2 regions of the Enterobacter cloacae complex sp. 385G4 genome follow, and region 2 is predicted to be linked to the other one. Evidence: predicted binding sites of a transcription regulator. Region 2 holds the regulator's gene; the other holds the start of a gene.

Region 1 (7,329 bases), on a different contig from region 2:
GCGTTGCCCCAGCTGTTGGCGACAAGGTTAATCCCCTCGGTTGTGCCGCGCACAAATACCAGCTCTTCCGGCAGGCGTGCATTGAGGAAGGCTGCAATTTGCGTGCGCACGTTTTCCATGCGCTGGGTCGCCTCGGCGCTCAGGGTATGAATACCGCGATGCACGGCGGCGTAGCCGTGGCGGTAGAACTCGGCTTCCGCATCCACCACCTGATTCGGCTTCTGCGCGCTGGCCGCGCTGTCGAGATAGGCCAGCGGCAGGCCGTTCACTTCACGGGTCAGAACCGGGAAATCGGCCCGCACTTTCTCTACGGGAAAACTCATGCTTCGCCTCCGGGCAGACGCTGACCAATGCGGGCCAGCACCTGCTGCTTCAATACGCCATCGTGCAGCGCTTCCGTAAGCTCCGCCGCAAAGGCGTAGATGATCATTTTCTGCGCCGCCTGCTGGTCGATGCCGCGCGAGCGCAGGTAGAACATCTGCTCGTCGTCGATCCGACCGACCGTCGCGCCGTGACTGCATTTTACGTCGTCGGCGTAGATCTCCAGCTGCGGCTTGGTGTCCACTTCCGCCAGGCGCCCCAGCAGCAGATTGTTGTTGGTCATCTGCCCGTCGGTTTTGATGGCGTGCTGGGCCACGTTAATCAGGCCGTTAAACACCGCCCGCCCTTTATCGCTGACGATGGTTTTGTGCAGCTGGCGGCTGTTGCAGTAGCCTTTGTTATGCTCAAGCCAGGTACGCGTGTCGCACACTTCTGCCTTCACCGGCATCGCCAGGCTGTTGATGCGCAGCGTAGTGTTTTCACCGTTAAGCTGCGTGCTGGTGTTGTGGCGCAGCACCGCGCCGCCGAGCAGGAAGCTGTGGCTGTACGCCGCGGCATCCTGGCCCAGCAGGAGATCGTTATGGGCAAAATGGTGGCTCTGCGGATTCTCAAACGCCAGCTTAATATGGTGAAGCTGCGCATTGGCGGCAACGTTCATCGTCAGCCGCGACCCGGTAAAATGGCGGGGCTCGTTGAGGCTGACGTAATGTTCGATTACCGTGGCCTCCGCCCCCTCCGCCAGCTCAAGGTGATGGCGATAGTGCGCGGTGTTGATCTCATCGCCCTCCACGCCCTGTGTGATGTGCATCAGCAGCAGCGGTTTTGCCGGACGCTGGTTACGCTTGACCTGAATATGCGTCACGCTGCGGGCCAGGCTCTCGGTCAGGTGGAGGAAAACTTCCGGCTGAACCGGGGTGCTCAGGCTATGGCGGTCGTCGTTAATGACGATATCGAACCCGCTATCCCGGGCGTCATCACTCAGTTCTTGACGCCAGACGCCGTCGACAAAGACCAGACGCACCGCATCCACCGTCAGCGCCAGAGCGTCGCGCCGGGCCGGGTCAATCTCCGCCAGACGCGTCACAAACTCGCCGTTCAGCAGGCCGTCGAGCGGGGTGTATTTCCAGTTCTCATGCTTCCGCGTCGGCAGGCCGAGGCGCAGCATCTGCTGCAGGTGCTGCTGCGCCTGCTCGGAGCGCGTATTACCCTGCTCCTCAAACAGCCGGTGCCACTGCTGGAGCGCATTACTGCTGTTCGGTAAGCCAGCCATAACCCTGCTCCTCCAGTTGTTTAACCAGCGTAAAATCACCGGATTTCACAATACGTCCCTGGTAAAGCACGTGGACATAGTCCGGCTTGATGTAGTCCAGAATGCGCTGGTAGTGGGTGACGATAATGAACGAGCGCTTGCCGTCGCGCAGGGAATTCACCCCGTCGGCGACAATCTTCAGGGCGTCAATATCCAGACCGGAGTCGGTCTCATCCAGAATGCACAGCTCGGGCTCCAGCACCGCCATCTGCAGAATGTCGTTACGCTTTTTCTCGCCGCCGGAAAAGCCAACGTTCACCGAGCGGGTCAGCAAATCTTCCGGCATTTTCAGCAGCTTGATTTTCTCTTCCATTAGATCCTGGAAGTCGAAGCGATCCAGCGCCTCCTGGCCGCGATACTTGCGCACCGCATTCAGCGCCGTCTGGAGGAAAAACTGGTTGCTGACGCCCGGAATTTCCACCGGGTACTGGAAGGCCATAAAAATGCCCTCGCCCGCGCGGTCTTCCGGAGACATCTCCAGAAGATCTTTGCCGTTAAATTCGACCGAGCCGCCTGTTACTTCGTAATCTTCACGTCCCGCCAGCGTCGCTGAAAGCGTACTTTTCCCGGAGCCGTTTGGCCCCATGATGGCGTGAACTTCACCCGGCTTGACGTCAAAATTGAGACCGCGCAGGATCGCTTTCTCTTCCACGCTAACCTGTAAATCTTTAATGCTTAACATGTGCTTTCCTTAACCGACGCTGTGTTCAAGACTAATGGCGAGGAGTTTTTGTGCTTCAACGGCGAATTCCAGCGGCAGTTCAGAGAACACGTCCTTACAGAAGCCGTTCACAATCATCGAAATGGCATCTTCTTCGCTGATGCCGCGTTGCAGGCAGTAGAAGAGCTGATCTTCCCCAATGCGCGACGTGGTCGCCTCGTGCTCCAGCTGAGCCGTGTTGTTGCGACACTCGACGTACGGGAAGGTATGCGCCCCGCAGTCGGCACCGATCAGCATTGAATCACACTGGGTGAAGTTACGCGCGTTGGTGGCCGTCGGCATGATTTTCACCAGCCCGCGATAGCTGTTCTGGCTATGCCCGGCGGAGATCCCCTTCGAGATAATAGTCGATTTGGTGTTTTTCCCAATGTGGATCATCTTGGTGCCGGTATCGGCCTGCTGATGCCCGCTGGTCAGCGCCACCGAGTAAAACTCACCGATGGAGTTATCCCCGCGCAGAATACAGCTCGGGTATTTCCAGGTAATAGCGGAGCCGGTTTCCGACTGCGTCCAGGACATTTTGCTGTTTTCGCCTTCGCACAGCGCGCGCTTGGTGACGAAGTTCAGGATACCGCCGGTATTGCCGTCGCCGGGGAACCAGTTCTGCACCGTGGAGTATTTCACCTCGGCGTCTTTGTGAATGATGACCTCAACCACCGCCGCGTGCAGCTGGTAGCTGTCGCGCACCGGGGCGGAGCACCCTTCGATATAGCTGACGTAGCTGCCTTCGTCCGCTACCAGAATGGTGCGTTCAAACTGTCCGGTTTTTTCGGCGTTGATGCGGAAATAGGTGGAGAGCTCCATCGGGCAGCGCACGCCTTTCGGCACGTAGATAAAGGTGCCGTCAGAGGCTACCGCGGCATTCAGCGCGGCGAAGAAGTTATCGTTGCTCGGTACCACGGTGCCGATGTACTTTTTCACCAGATCGGGATGGTCATGAATGGCTTCGCCAAAGGAGCAGAAAATGATCCCCTGCTCGGCCAGCTTTTCACGGTAGGTGGTCGCCACCGAGACGGAGTCGAAAATGGCGTCTACCGCCACCTCTCTCCCCTCGCGCACGGGCACGCCCAGCTGATTAAACGCCTCTTCAACCTCTTTGCTCAGGAAGCTGTTCTCGGCACCGGTTTGCTGGACCGCGCCGGGCTGCGAGGCGCAGGTATCGTCACAGCTGCCGCAGGAGGGGGCGGAGTAGTAGCTGTAATCCTGGTAGTTCAGCTTGTCGTAGTGGGCTTTCAGCCAGTGCGGCTCTTCCATCTCCAGCCAGGCGCGGAATGCGCTCAGGCGAAATTCGAGCATCCACTCGGGCTCGTTACGTTTGGCCGAAATGGCGCGCACCACATCTTCATTAATGCCTTTCGCCAGCTCGTCGGTCTGCAGCTGCGTGAAAAAACCCTCTTTATAGTTGAGGTGTCCGCCGCTCCAGGTGTTTACATCACTCGTTGCTTCAGTATTACGAGACATAGTACCGCCTATACCCCAAAGCTTTCGCCGCAGCCGCATTCGTTCTGGGCTTTCGGGTTATGAAATTTGAATAACTGGTTTAAACCTTCCCGCACGTAATCCACTTCGGTTCCATCGATAAACGGCATAGCCTGCAGCGCGACGTACAGCTTTGCGCCGTCGGTTTCAAACACCAGGTCATCCTTTTCCGGTGCGGTGACGGTATCCAGCACGTAGCCAAAGCCCGCGCAGCCGGTCTGCTTAACGCCTAAGCGCACGCCGAGAATGTCGGGATTTTTTGCCACCAGCTCGTGGATATGCGCCGCCGCCGCAGGCGTGAGCGTTAATCCTCGCCAGGCGAAATCGGCAGGATTGAAGGTTTCTGAATGCAGTTCCATAGGTCCACCTCATCTGATTAGCCATCAGGGCATAACACCATGTTAGTGATAACGATTATCACTTCAACCCTCTGTCAGCAGGGGCATTCGGCTAAACCGCCCTTTTTGTCTACTTTTATTAAGCATAGACCCTGTCAGAAGATGCGGGCGGGATGGATTTAATTGTTCAATACTTTGAAAATTAATGGATTATCTGTCGGAGAAAACAGTGAAGAAAGGAAAAGTAAAATATGTATCGGAAATGCCTATTTTTGAGATAGCTTTTGTTCTGGAAGTGTCTAAAACAATAAAAGGCCCTCAAGGCCTCTGATTATTATTGGTGAAATGAAACGCTAAAACCCTGCTCACGCCAGTGATCCAGCTGTTCCTGCTGACGCGGTGTTGGCGTTTTTCCCGTCCAGACGAAGATTTTTTGCCCCGGGAAAAGTTCAGGACGCGGAGAATCAATCGGGTCCGCCAGCACGTCAATGTGCCAGCCTTGCTGCGCCAGCCGCGCGGCTTCAAGCCAAAGATGGGTACGGTCATCGCATTCCCAGCCGATAAGCAACGCATCTTTACCCGCTTTCTTGCGCGACTCCGCCAGGCTTAGAACCGCGAATTCAATCAGGACGCCGTCAAGCATGCTCGCCATGTGGCGTACAGTATTTTGATCCTGATTCATTCGCTGGCGGACGGGGGAAATGATGTTATCAATCAGCGCATCCATGGCGTGATCCCGGCGGAACTCACCGATTTTGGCGCGCAGCTTTGCCGGGCTGGCATAACGCAGAACGGTCATCATCTCTTCCTGGAACGAGACCCAATTACCCTGAGTCAGGACTTCTTTATTTTCCAGCAAAGCTTTTACTTTTCCGACCGAAACGCCGCTTTTCATCAGGCGTTTGATCTCTTCAATACGCAGGATATCTTCATCGTCAAACTGACGATGACCCCCTTCGCTGCGCTGCGGCTTCAACAATCCATAACGTCGCTGCCAGGCACGCAGCGTAACGGGGTTGATACCGCATCGTTCGGCCACTTCGCCGATACTGTAATAGGCCATTAACTCCCTCACGCTCAGAACTTCCATACCTAACTACACCAACCTTATCAGATTGTACAAACCATTTGTATAACTAAGACCGCATTTTGCACAGGTGAAAGGGGTCGTTCTCCCTTCACCTGTTAATACATTGTTGTCTAAAGTTTGCTTCTCGTACAGCTAAGTCTGCCGAATTTTGTACAGCTTTATCAAAAATCAAATTTTTTCTCCGGCCATGCAATCGCCGGAATTCCGCCGTGGCGGGGGCTGGCAAAAAGATGCCCCTGGAACTGGGAAATCCCCGCAGATTCCAGCCACATCCACTCTTCTGCCTTCTCCACGCCGACCGCGCAGAACTGAATTTCAAGCGAGGAACAGCATTTGATAATCGCCTGAATGATGGCCTGTCGAGGGCCACTTTTATGCACGTTCGCGACGAGATCGCGATTAATCTTAATTCTGTCGGGCTGGAATTGGGCCAGTAGCTGTAGTCCCGCAAAGCCGGCACCAAAGTGATCGATCGTCACGCTGATGCCTGCACTTTTTAGCTGTCTGACTGAATCCGTGAATTCTTCAAAACGTGAAATGGCTTCGCTCTCGGTGAACTCCACCACGATCTGTTCAGGTACAAAACCGTTTGCTTCAATTGCGGTGAGCAGAAAGTCCACCGCATTGGGAATGTTAACCAGCGTCATAGGCAGCAGGTTAAGGGATAACGTCTGATCCTGTAACCCCAGCGCGCTGGCCATCGAGAGCGCCACCTGCTTGCTCTGCAAATCAGACGCGTAAACTTCATCATGCGTAAGGCTGGCGAAATAGGCCCCCGGCGAGTCGCCGGACGGGGTGCGCAGAAGCGCCTCCCAGGAGACAACCTGCTGCATAAACGGATCAACTATCGGCTGGAAAGCAAAGCTGCAATCCGCTCCTTTCGCGACCACCTCGGGTTGCGCTGACAAGCGTGTTTCTTCGCGAACGAACTCCCAGGAATCCGCAGGCGGCAGTTCAAAATAGTTCGCTTTTTCCGTGGCCTCGACAAAGGTACGGAAAAACTGCAGCGGACGGTCATTGTAAGTCAGCTGATAGCGTGTTGTTCCCTTGTTCAGCACCTGTTGCAGCACCTCGTTCCTGTCGAACTGGCGCAAATCAAAAAGCTCCATACCCACATTGCCAAAACGCCGGACGGGGCCGTGATCGCGCATCAGCTCGACTACGTTATGGTGTCGCGGGTCGTTGCAGATCTCCTCATAAATAGCAGAAACATGCTCCACTGGCCCCTCAAGCAACTGAAAAAAATGTGTGCCGTTAAACAGCAAGATCCCCGTGACGTTGGCTTGCCGGTTTTTATTATTTGCAGCAGCGACCATAGCTTCCAGTGCTTTCACTGGAACGTCCTCGCAGATATGACTGCGGTAAATGATGGTTGTAAGCATGCGATTCCTGGGGGTTAAGGGTTTTGACCACAAAAACATGTGGAGAGACTTCTCTTATAGCACATTAATTGCCTCACAAATAATTTACATCTCAATCATTTACGCCCGTTAATGGCACTCTCACAAGTGTTGTACAACTTAACAGCGGCCGTGCGATTTGTACAATATATTCTGTAGCATTACCGTTTCATGATAAACAAGCAAGCGATTGAGAAATATAGCATTTATTAAATATATCCTGATTTTATTAAAAATCTGTACATTTTTAATGTACAGATTTAGAAAAAGTGTATACCTTAAATGTAACGTTACTGATTACAAAATTTTACAGGAGCGAAACATGCAGCAGAAAGGTTACGTCGCAGATTCCGCAGCAGCGATCGCACAGTACTTCGAAAAAGCCACACTTCCAACCCAACAGGAAACGCTGGGTCAGGTCGTTGTTGAGATCCTTAGCGACGGGCGAAATCTCAATCGCAAATCGCTCTGTACCAAACTGTTAAGTCGCCTTGAAAGGGCCGAGGGCCCCGAAGAGGAACAGCATTACCATATGCTGCTTGGCTTGCTCTTCGAACGATAACGTGATGAACCGCAGTGACGCAGACAAACTGACCGATCAGCTGATTGGCGAAGCCGTTCTTTCTCTTTTGAGAGAGCGTGGCCCCGTTACAACTGAAGCTCTGGTTCAG
Region 2 (7,329 bases):
CGCCGTTTATCGTGATGCGCGATCCGGTGCTGTACCGCATTAAGTTCGCAGAACACCACCAGACCGGCAACAAGTGGTGCATCTACCCGATGTACGACTTCACCCACTGCATCAGCGATGCGCTGGAAGGGATTACGCACTCGCTGTGTACGCTGGAGTTCCAGGATAACCGTCGTCTGTACGACTGGGTGCTGGATAACATCACCATTCCTGTGCATCCGCGTCAGTACGAGTTCTCTCGTCTGAATCTGGAATACACCGTGATGTCCAAGCGTAAGCTGAACCTGCTGGTGACCGACAAGCACGTTGAAGGTTGGGACGACCCGCGCATGCCGACGATCTCCGGCCTGCGTCGTCGTGGTTACACTGCCGCTTCTATTCGTGAGTTCTGCAAACGTATCGGCGTGACCAAGCAGGACAACACCATCGAAATGGCGTCTCTGGAATCCTGCATTCGTGAAGATCTTAACGAAAACGCCCCGCGCGCGATGGCTGTTATCGATCCGGTGAAACTGGTTATTGAAAATTACCCGCAGGGTGGAAGCGAGCTGGTCTCTATGCCTAACCATCCGAATAAACCGGAAATGGGAAGCCGCGACGTGCCGTTCAGCGGTGAGATCTGGATCGACCGTGCTGACTTCCGTGAAGAAGCCAATAAGCAGTACAAGCGTCTGGTGTTGGGTAAAGAAGTTCGTCTGCGTAACGCCTACGTCATCAAAGCCGAGCGCGTAGAGAAAGATGCTGAAGGTAACATTACCACCATCTTCTGTTCGTACGATGCTGAGACGCTGAGCAAAGATCCGGCAGACGGTCGCAAGGTGAAAGGCGTGATCCACTGGGTGAGCGCTTCCCACGCGCTGCCGGTAGAAATTCGTCTGTACGATCGTCTGTTTAGCGTGCCTAACCCGGGTGCGGCTGAAGACTTCCTGGCGACCATCAACCCGGAATCTCTGGTGATCAAGCAAGGTTATGCGGAGCCATCGCTGAAAGCCGCTGAAGCGGGCAAAGCGTTCCAGTTCGAGCGTGAAGGTTACTTCTGCCTGGACAGCCGTTATAGCACGGCAGAAAAACCGGTATTTAACCGTACCGTAGGTCTGCGTGATACCTGGACCAAGATCGGCGAATAATAACGCTGCACTGGTCAATGAGAAACAAACGCCGCTTATAGCGGCGTTTTTTTATTTAATGATCATATCGTTAAAGTAGGCCCGTAATTAGGCCAGCTAAAATTTTTGGTCAATGCGGTGCTACTTATTTTTCTAAAAAAAGTTTGTCTGTTTCAGATAAAAGAGAATTAAGACAAATACGGGTTTTATTACGATCTAATACGCCGAAATTACCTGCTCTACTCCCGCCACACCTCGCATTCGGCCAAATGTTACAAAGCACTACCAATTATGTGCACTTCGTCATAATCCTGACTTTTGCCCACTGAAAAGCATTGATAATTCGCGTCGCGAAAAATAACCTAAAGACGGTAGTTAATTCGAGGGTATTTATAACTACCCCTGGCCTTTTGGTCTTTTATATTTTCGCCGTTTAAGGCGTTTTAATTCGTCAAAGAGGAATAATCTATGCGTACGTTCAGTGGCAAACGTAGTGCGCTGGCGCTGGCTATTGCCGGTGTGACAGCAATGTCGGGCCTGGTGGTGACACCAGAGGCAAAAGCAGCAGGTTTCATCGAAGATTCTACCCTCACTGGCGGTATTTATTACTGGCAGCGTGAACGTGACCGTAAAGATGTCACAGAAGATAAATACAAAACCAACCTCTCTCACTCCACCTGGAACGCCAACCTGGACTTCCAGTCAGGCTACGCCGCCGATATGTTCGGTCTGGATATTGCCGCGTTTACGGCGATTGAAATGGCTGAAAATGGCGACAGCGGCCACCCGAACGAAATTGCCTTCTCCTCCAGCAATAAAGCCTATGACGAAGACTGGTCAGGGGATAAAAGCGGTATCAGCCTTTATAAGGCCGCAGCGAAATTCAAATACGGCCCGGTATGGGCGCGTGGGGGCTATATTCAGCCAACCGGCCAGACGCTGTTAGCGCCGCACTGGAGCTTTATGCCTGGTACCTATCAGGGGGCAGAAGCCGGGGCTAACTTTGACTATGGTGATGCAGGTGCGTTGAGCTTCTCCTATATGTGGACCAACGAGTACAAAGCGCCGTGGCACATTGAGATGGACAAGTTCTACCAGAACGATAAGAAAACCAAAGTCGATTACCTCCACTCGCTGGGTGCGAAGTACGATTTCAAAAACGATCTGGTTCTGGAAGCCGCATTTGGTCAGGCGGAAGGCTATATCGATCAGTATTTTGCTAAAGCCAGCTACAAATTTGATATCGCCGGTAGTCCGCTGAGCACCAGCTACCAGTTCTACGGTACGCGCGATAAGGTCAGCGATGGAAGCGTAAATGACATTTATAACGGCACCGCGTGGCTGCAGGCGTTAACCTTCGGCTACAAGGTCGGTCAGGTTGATTTGCGTCTGGAAGGCACGTGGGTGAAGGCGGAAGGGCAGCAGGGCTACTTCCTGCAGCGTATGACGCCGACCTATGCCTCATCCAACGGTCGTCTGGATATCTGGTGGGATAACCGCTCAGACTTCAACGCCGACGGCGAGAAAGCGGTCTTCTTCGGCGCCATGTATGACCTGAAAAACTGGAACCTGCCGGGCTGGGCGGTGGGCGCTTCTTACGCTTACGCCTGGGATGCAAAACCAGCAGACATGGCGACGCCGGATGCGTACTACGATCCAAACTATCGCCTGAAAGAGTCCTCCTACAGCCTGGATGCTATCTACACCCTGCAGGATGGCCGCGCGAAAGGCACGATGTTCAAGCTGCACTTTACGCAGTATGACAACCACTCCGATATCCCAAGCTATGCGGGCGGTTACGGCAACATCTTCCAGGATGAACGTGACGTCAAATTCATGGTTATCGCCCCATTCACCATCTTCTGATGAGCACACCGGCGGGCTGAGTCCCGCCGGTCTGGAGACTGCACATGATGAAAAAAATCGTAATCGTCGCGCTGATGGCATCAGGGCTGGTGGCGTGTGTTCAGACTCAGGCGCCGAAAGAGGACGCCCGTCTGAAGGAGGCGTATAGCGCCTGTATTAATACCGCGGAAGGATCGCCTGAGAAGATTGAAGCCTGCCAGAGCGTGCTAAATGTGTTAAAGAAAGAGAAAGCGCATGAGGCGTTCGCGACGCAGGAGAATGTTCGCGTGATGGATTATCAGGCCTGCATCCAGGCACGTAAAACCGGTAACGATCAGGAAGTGGCGAAGCGTTGCGATAAAATCTGGAACGAGATACGCAATAACAACAAATGAGTTGATCTCCGCCCGGTGGCACTTTGCTTACCGGGCTTTTTTCTGGCAAAAAAAAGCCAACCTTACGGCTGGCTCAGAGTATGAACGCTAACTTATTTTGTGTCGTGAGCGTGTTCATTCTCGCGGCAATCCCCTTCAGCGCAGTGACCGTAAAGGTACAGGCTGTGGTTGGTCAGGCGAATGCCATGACGAGCTGCGATTTCACGCTGACGCGCTTCGATGGAATCATCGCTAAATTCAATGACCTTGCCGCAATCGAGGCAGATCAGGTGATCGTGGTGATGCTGCTGGGTCAGTTCGAATACAGATTTACCGCCTTCGAAATTATGACGGGTAACAATGCCCGCGTCATCAAACTGGTTCAGCACGCGATATACGGTGGCCAGTCCAATCTCTTCACCCATGTCGATAAGACGTTTATAAAGGTCTTCCGCACTGACATGGTGATTGTCTGGACCCTGAAGCACTTCCAGGATTTTTAACCGAGGAAGCGTTACTTTCAGGCCAGCCTTCTTTAATGCGGTATTGTTGTCAGTCATGCGGAATCTGTCCTGTTGCTAAACGATTCACTTCTCTGGGAAGTGACAGAAAATGCACCTGGGATAATGCGTCTCATTATAGAACTGCCATGCCTAAATGAAAACTGCAAGTCTCAGGCAAAGTATGCTTATAAAAACGTGGTATCACCTACAAACTTGCTCAATGGAAACCACGTTTTGCCAGGGAGACATTGTACAGGTATGGGCGAAAAAGTTAAAAGTTTGTAGCAATTAATTTAATCGGTTTTACCTGGAAAAGGGGCGCAACCCGCGTTGCGCCGTAAAAAATCAGGCGTTGAGAATATCGTCCAGATGCAGTTCTTCGCGGATCTGCTTAACCCACTTCTCTACACGCTCTGCGGTCAGTTCTGGCTGACGGTCTTCGTCAATGGCAAGTCCGACAAAATGATCGTCATCGGCCAGGCCTTTAGAGGCTTCGAAGTGGTAACCGGCAGTCGGCCAGTGGCCCACAATAACCGCGCCATTAGGCTCAATGATGTCGCGAATCGTCCCCAGCGCATCACAGAAGTACTCGGCGTAATCTTCCTGATCGCCACAACCGAACAGGGCAACCAGCTTGCCGTTGAAGTCCACCTCTTCCAGCGTCGGGAAGAAATCGTCCCAGTCGCACTGGGCTTCACCATAGTACCAGGTTGGAATACCCAGCAGCAGAATGTCATAGCCCTCGAGATCTTCTTTGCTGCTCTTGGCGATGTCATGCACATCAGCAACGTCTTTACCGAGCTGTTTCTGAATGTTTTTTGCGATATTTTCGGTATTGCCGGTATCACTGCCGAAGAAAATGCCGATGATTGCCATGAGTAAAATAACCTCTTGAAACTTAATGGTATGGTGGCGCAATTCGGCCACGGATAAGGGCAATAATAGCAGAACTGGCAACCCTGCGGAAACCGCTATCGCGCAGGACTGCACTCTGTGCTACATGAAAAGGGCGATAAAGGGGTTTTTCAGACTTATGCCTGGCTGCGCAGCGTCTCAAGTTGGGCGATGAGCATCTCTTCAATAAGCTCGCTGCGGCTGATATTACGCGCCTCTGCCAGCTCGTTAAGCGCATCGACCGCGTCGGCGTTGAGCTTCAGTTCGACACGCTTAAGCCCACGATTTTTATCGCGTTTAAGCTGATTGCGTTTATTGATACGCAGCTGTTCATCGCGCGAAAGCGGATTCGTTTTTGGTCGTCCCGGTCGACGCTCATTCGCGAACAGATCTAGTGTCGTACGGTCCGTTTGTTCTTTGGCCATGATTATGAGACTTCGGGGGAAACACGCCGCCCTGCTAAAGCCCGGGCGATAAGCGCGCCATCATACATCACCAAAAACGGCACGCCAACGACTGGAAGCCCGTCATCTTCCAGTCGCTCTCTTTTTAATCAATTTGCAGTATCAGCGAGATAGCGGCGAATGGCGCGCAGTACAGCATCTGGTTTTTCCGCATGCACCCAGTGTCCGGCACCGGCAATGACGTGGGCGCGCGCCTGCGGGAATTGTGCCAGCAGCGTGTCGCGGTACGCGTCGGTAATATAAGGAGAGTTACCGCCGCGAATAAAGAGGGCAGGGTGTGGCCAGGCGGGAACGGTTTCCCAGCCCACGATGTGGTTGTACTGATCCCACAGCACCGGCACGTTAAAACGCCACTGCCCGTCAACAAACGACTTCAAAAGGAACTGCACCACGCCTTCTTCATCAAGATGCTCACGCATAACCGCTGCCGCCTGCTGACGAGTGGAAACGCCAGCTTCGGTTACGGCATTGATCGCCGCGAAAATCTCATCGTGACGGCGAACGTCGTAATCCACAGGCGCAACGTCAATCACGACAAGCCCGGAAATTCGCTCTGGCGCCAGCGCGGTGAGCGCCATAACCGCTTTACCGCCCATTGAATGCCCGATGAGGGTCACCTTCTGCAGGTTGTGCGCGTCCAGCGTATCCAGCAGATCCTGCGCCATTGCCGCATAGGTCATCTCGTCTGAGCGGCCGGAAAGCCCGTGGTTGCGCATATCGACCTGCAAAATATCGTGATCGGTAACCAAATCGCGGGCCAGCACGCCCAGGTTATCCAGGCTGCCAAAAAGTCCATGAACCAGCACGATGGGGGAATTATTGTTCGGCGATTGTGCAGTTTGCGCTCGGGTATTCAATTTCATGGCAAAGTTCTTTTTTTACGTATGTCAGGTTAGGGTATCATGTTGACCATTCTGCCGCCCGGCTGCAAGGTTCCAGTTTAATCTGACTTTTGCCGCCAACCTGGTTTGACGCTATCCGCTGTTGGGATTTGACCTTATAATCCCAATGACTTGTATTCAGATAAGATATCGCACTGGATTAAGATGAAAACAATCGAAGTTGATGACGAACTCTATCAGTATATTGCCAGCCAGACGCGGCATATCGGGGAGAGCGCGTCCGACATTTTACGGCGCATGCTTAAAATTTCCGCCGCTTCACAGCCTGCCACCCCAGTTACCAAAGATGTCGTGTCTCAGCCGAGCGTTGCTGTACAAGCAAAACCTGCCGTGACGCCGGTAAAAGATAAAGTGCGCGCGATGCGCGAACTGCTGCTCTCCGACGAATATGCGGAGCAGAAAAAGGCGGTTAACCGTTTTATGCTGGTGCTGTCTACACTTTACTCCCTGGATAACAAAGCGTTTGCTGAAGCGACCGAGTCGCTGCACGGCCGTACCCGCGTCTATTTCGCGGGCGACGAGCAGACGCTGCTGCAAAATGGCAATCAAACCAAACCTAAACATGTCCCTGGCACTCCGTACTGGGTGATCACCAATACCAATACGGGCCGCAAGTGCAGCATGATTGAACACATCATGCAGTCCATGCAGTTCCCGGCGGAATTGATTGAAAAGGTTTGCGGTACAATTTAACCCTTGCATCATAAGGACCCGGTAATGGCAAATCACAGCCGTGCAGGCCAACCTGCACAACAAAGCGATTTGATTAACGTCGCTCAGCTGACCGCGCAGTATTACGTGCTGAAACCGGTCGTGGGCAACGCAGAACACGCAGTGAAGTTTGGTACATCTGGTCACCGCGGCAGCGCGGCGCGCCACAGCTTTAACGAACCGCACATTCTGGCCATTGCTCAGGCCATTGCGGAAGAGCGCGCTAAAAACGGCGTTACCGGTCCGTGCTACGTGGGCAAAGATACCCATGCGCTGTCTGAACCGGCGTTTATTTCCGTGCTGGAAGTGCTGGCGGCGAACGGTGTGGACGTGATTGTTCAGGAGAACAATGGGTTTACTCCAACACCGGCGGTATCAAACGCGATCCTTGTGCACAACCAAAAAGGTGGCGCGCAGGCTGACGGTATCGTCATCACGCCATCCCACAACCCGCCGGAAGACGGTGGTATCAAATACAACCCGCCTAACGGCGGCCCGGCTGACACTAACGTCACCAAAGTGGTGGAAGA

What was found. The regulator Fur, encoded in region 2, represses iron uptake genes when iron is present. The targets are predictions, from matches to a motif close to ATAATAATGAGAACNACTATCAA.
Region 1: the regulator Fur is predicted to act here: its motif matches at 4,229-4,251, upstream of sufA (Fe-S cluster assembly scaffold SufA).

Annotation. Positions count from the first base shown of each region.
Region 1 is NZ_JBXWDD010000001.1:260,423-267,751, reverse strand. Features, by position in the region: gene sufS (cysteine desulfurase SufS) at 1-323, opposite strand, end outside; gene sufD (Fe-S cluster assembly protein SufD) at 320-1,591, opposite strand; gene sufC (Fe-S cluster assembly ATPase SufC) at 1,566-2,312, opposite strand; gene sufB (Fe-S cluster assembly protein SufB) at 2,322-3,812, opposite strand; gene sufA (Fe-S cluster assembly scaffold SufA) at 3,821-4,189, opposite strand; gene AC2FAJ_RS01405 (MerR family transcriptional regulator) at 4,503-5,231, opposite strand; gene AC2FAJ_RS01400 (diguanylate phosphodiesterase) at 5,420-6,640, opposite strand; gene ycgZ (regulatory protein YcgZ) at 6,981-7,220, shown strand; gene AC2FAJ_RS01390 (hypothetical protein) at 7,225-7,329, shown strand, end outside.
Region 2 is NZ_JBXWDD010000002.1:154,464-161,792, forward strand. Features, by position in the region: gene glnS (glutamine--tRNA ligase) at 1-1,127, shown strand, start outside; gene chiP (chitoporin ChiP) at 1,575-2,972, shown strand; gene chiQ (ChiQ/YbfN family lipoprotein) at 3,020-3,346, shown strand; gene fur (ferric iron uptake transcriptional regulator) at 3,439-3,885, opposite strand; gene fldA (flavodoxin FldA) at 4,174-4,704, opposite strand; gene ybfE (LexA regulated protein) at 4,860-5,147, opposite strand; gene ybfF (esterase) at 5,276-6,049, opposite strand; gene seqA (replication initiation negative regulator SeqA) at 6,233-6,781, shown strand; gene pgm (phosphoglucomutase (alpha-D-glucose-1,6-bisphosphate-dependent)) at 6,806-7,329, shown strand, end outside.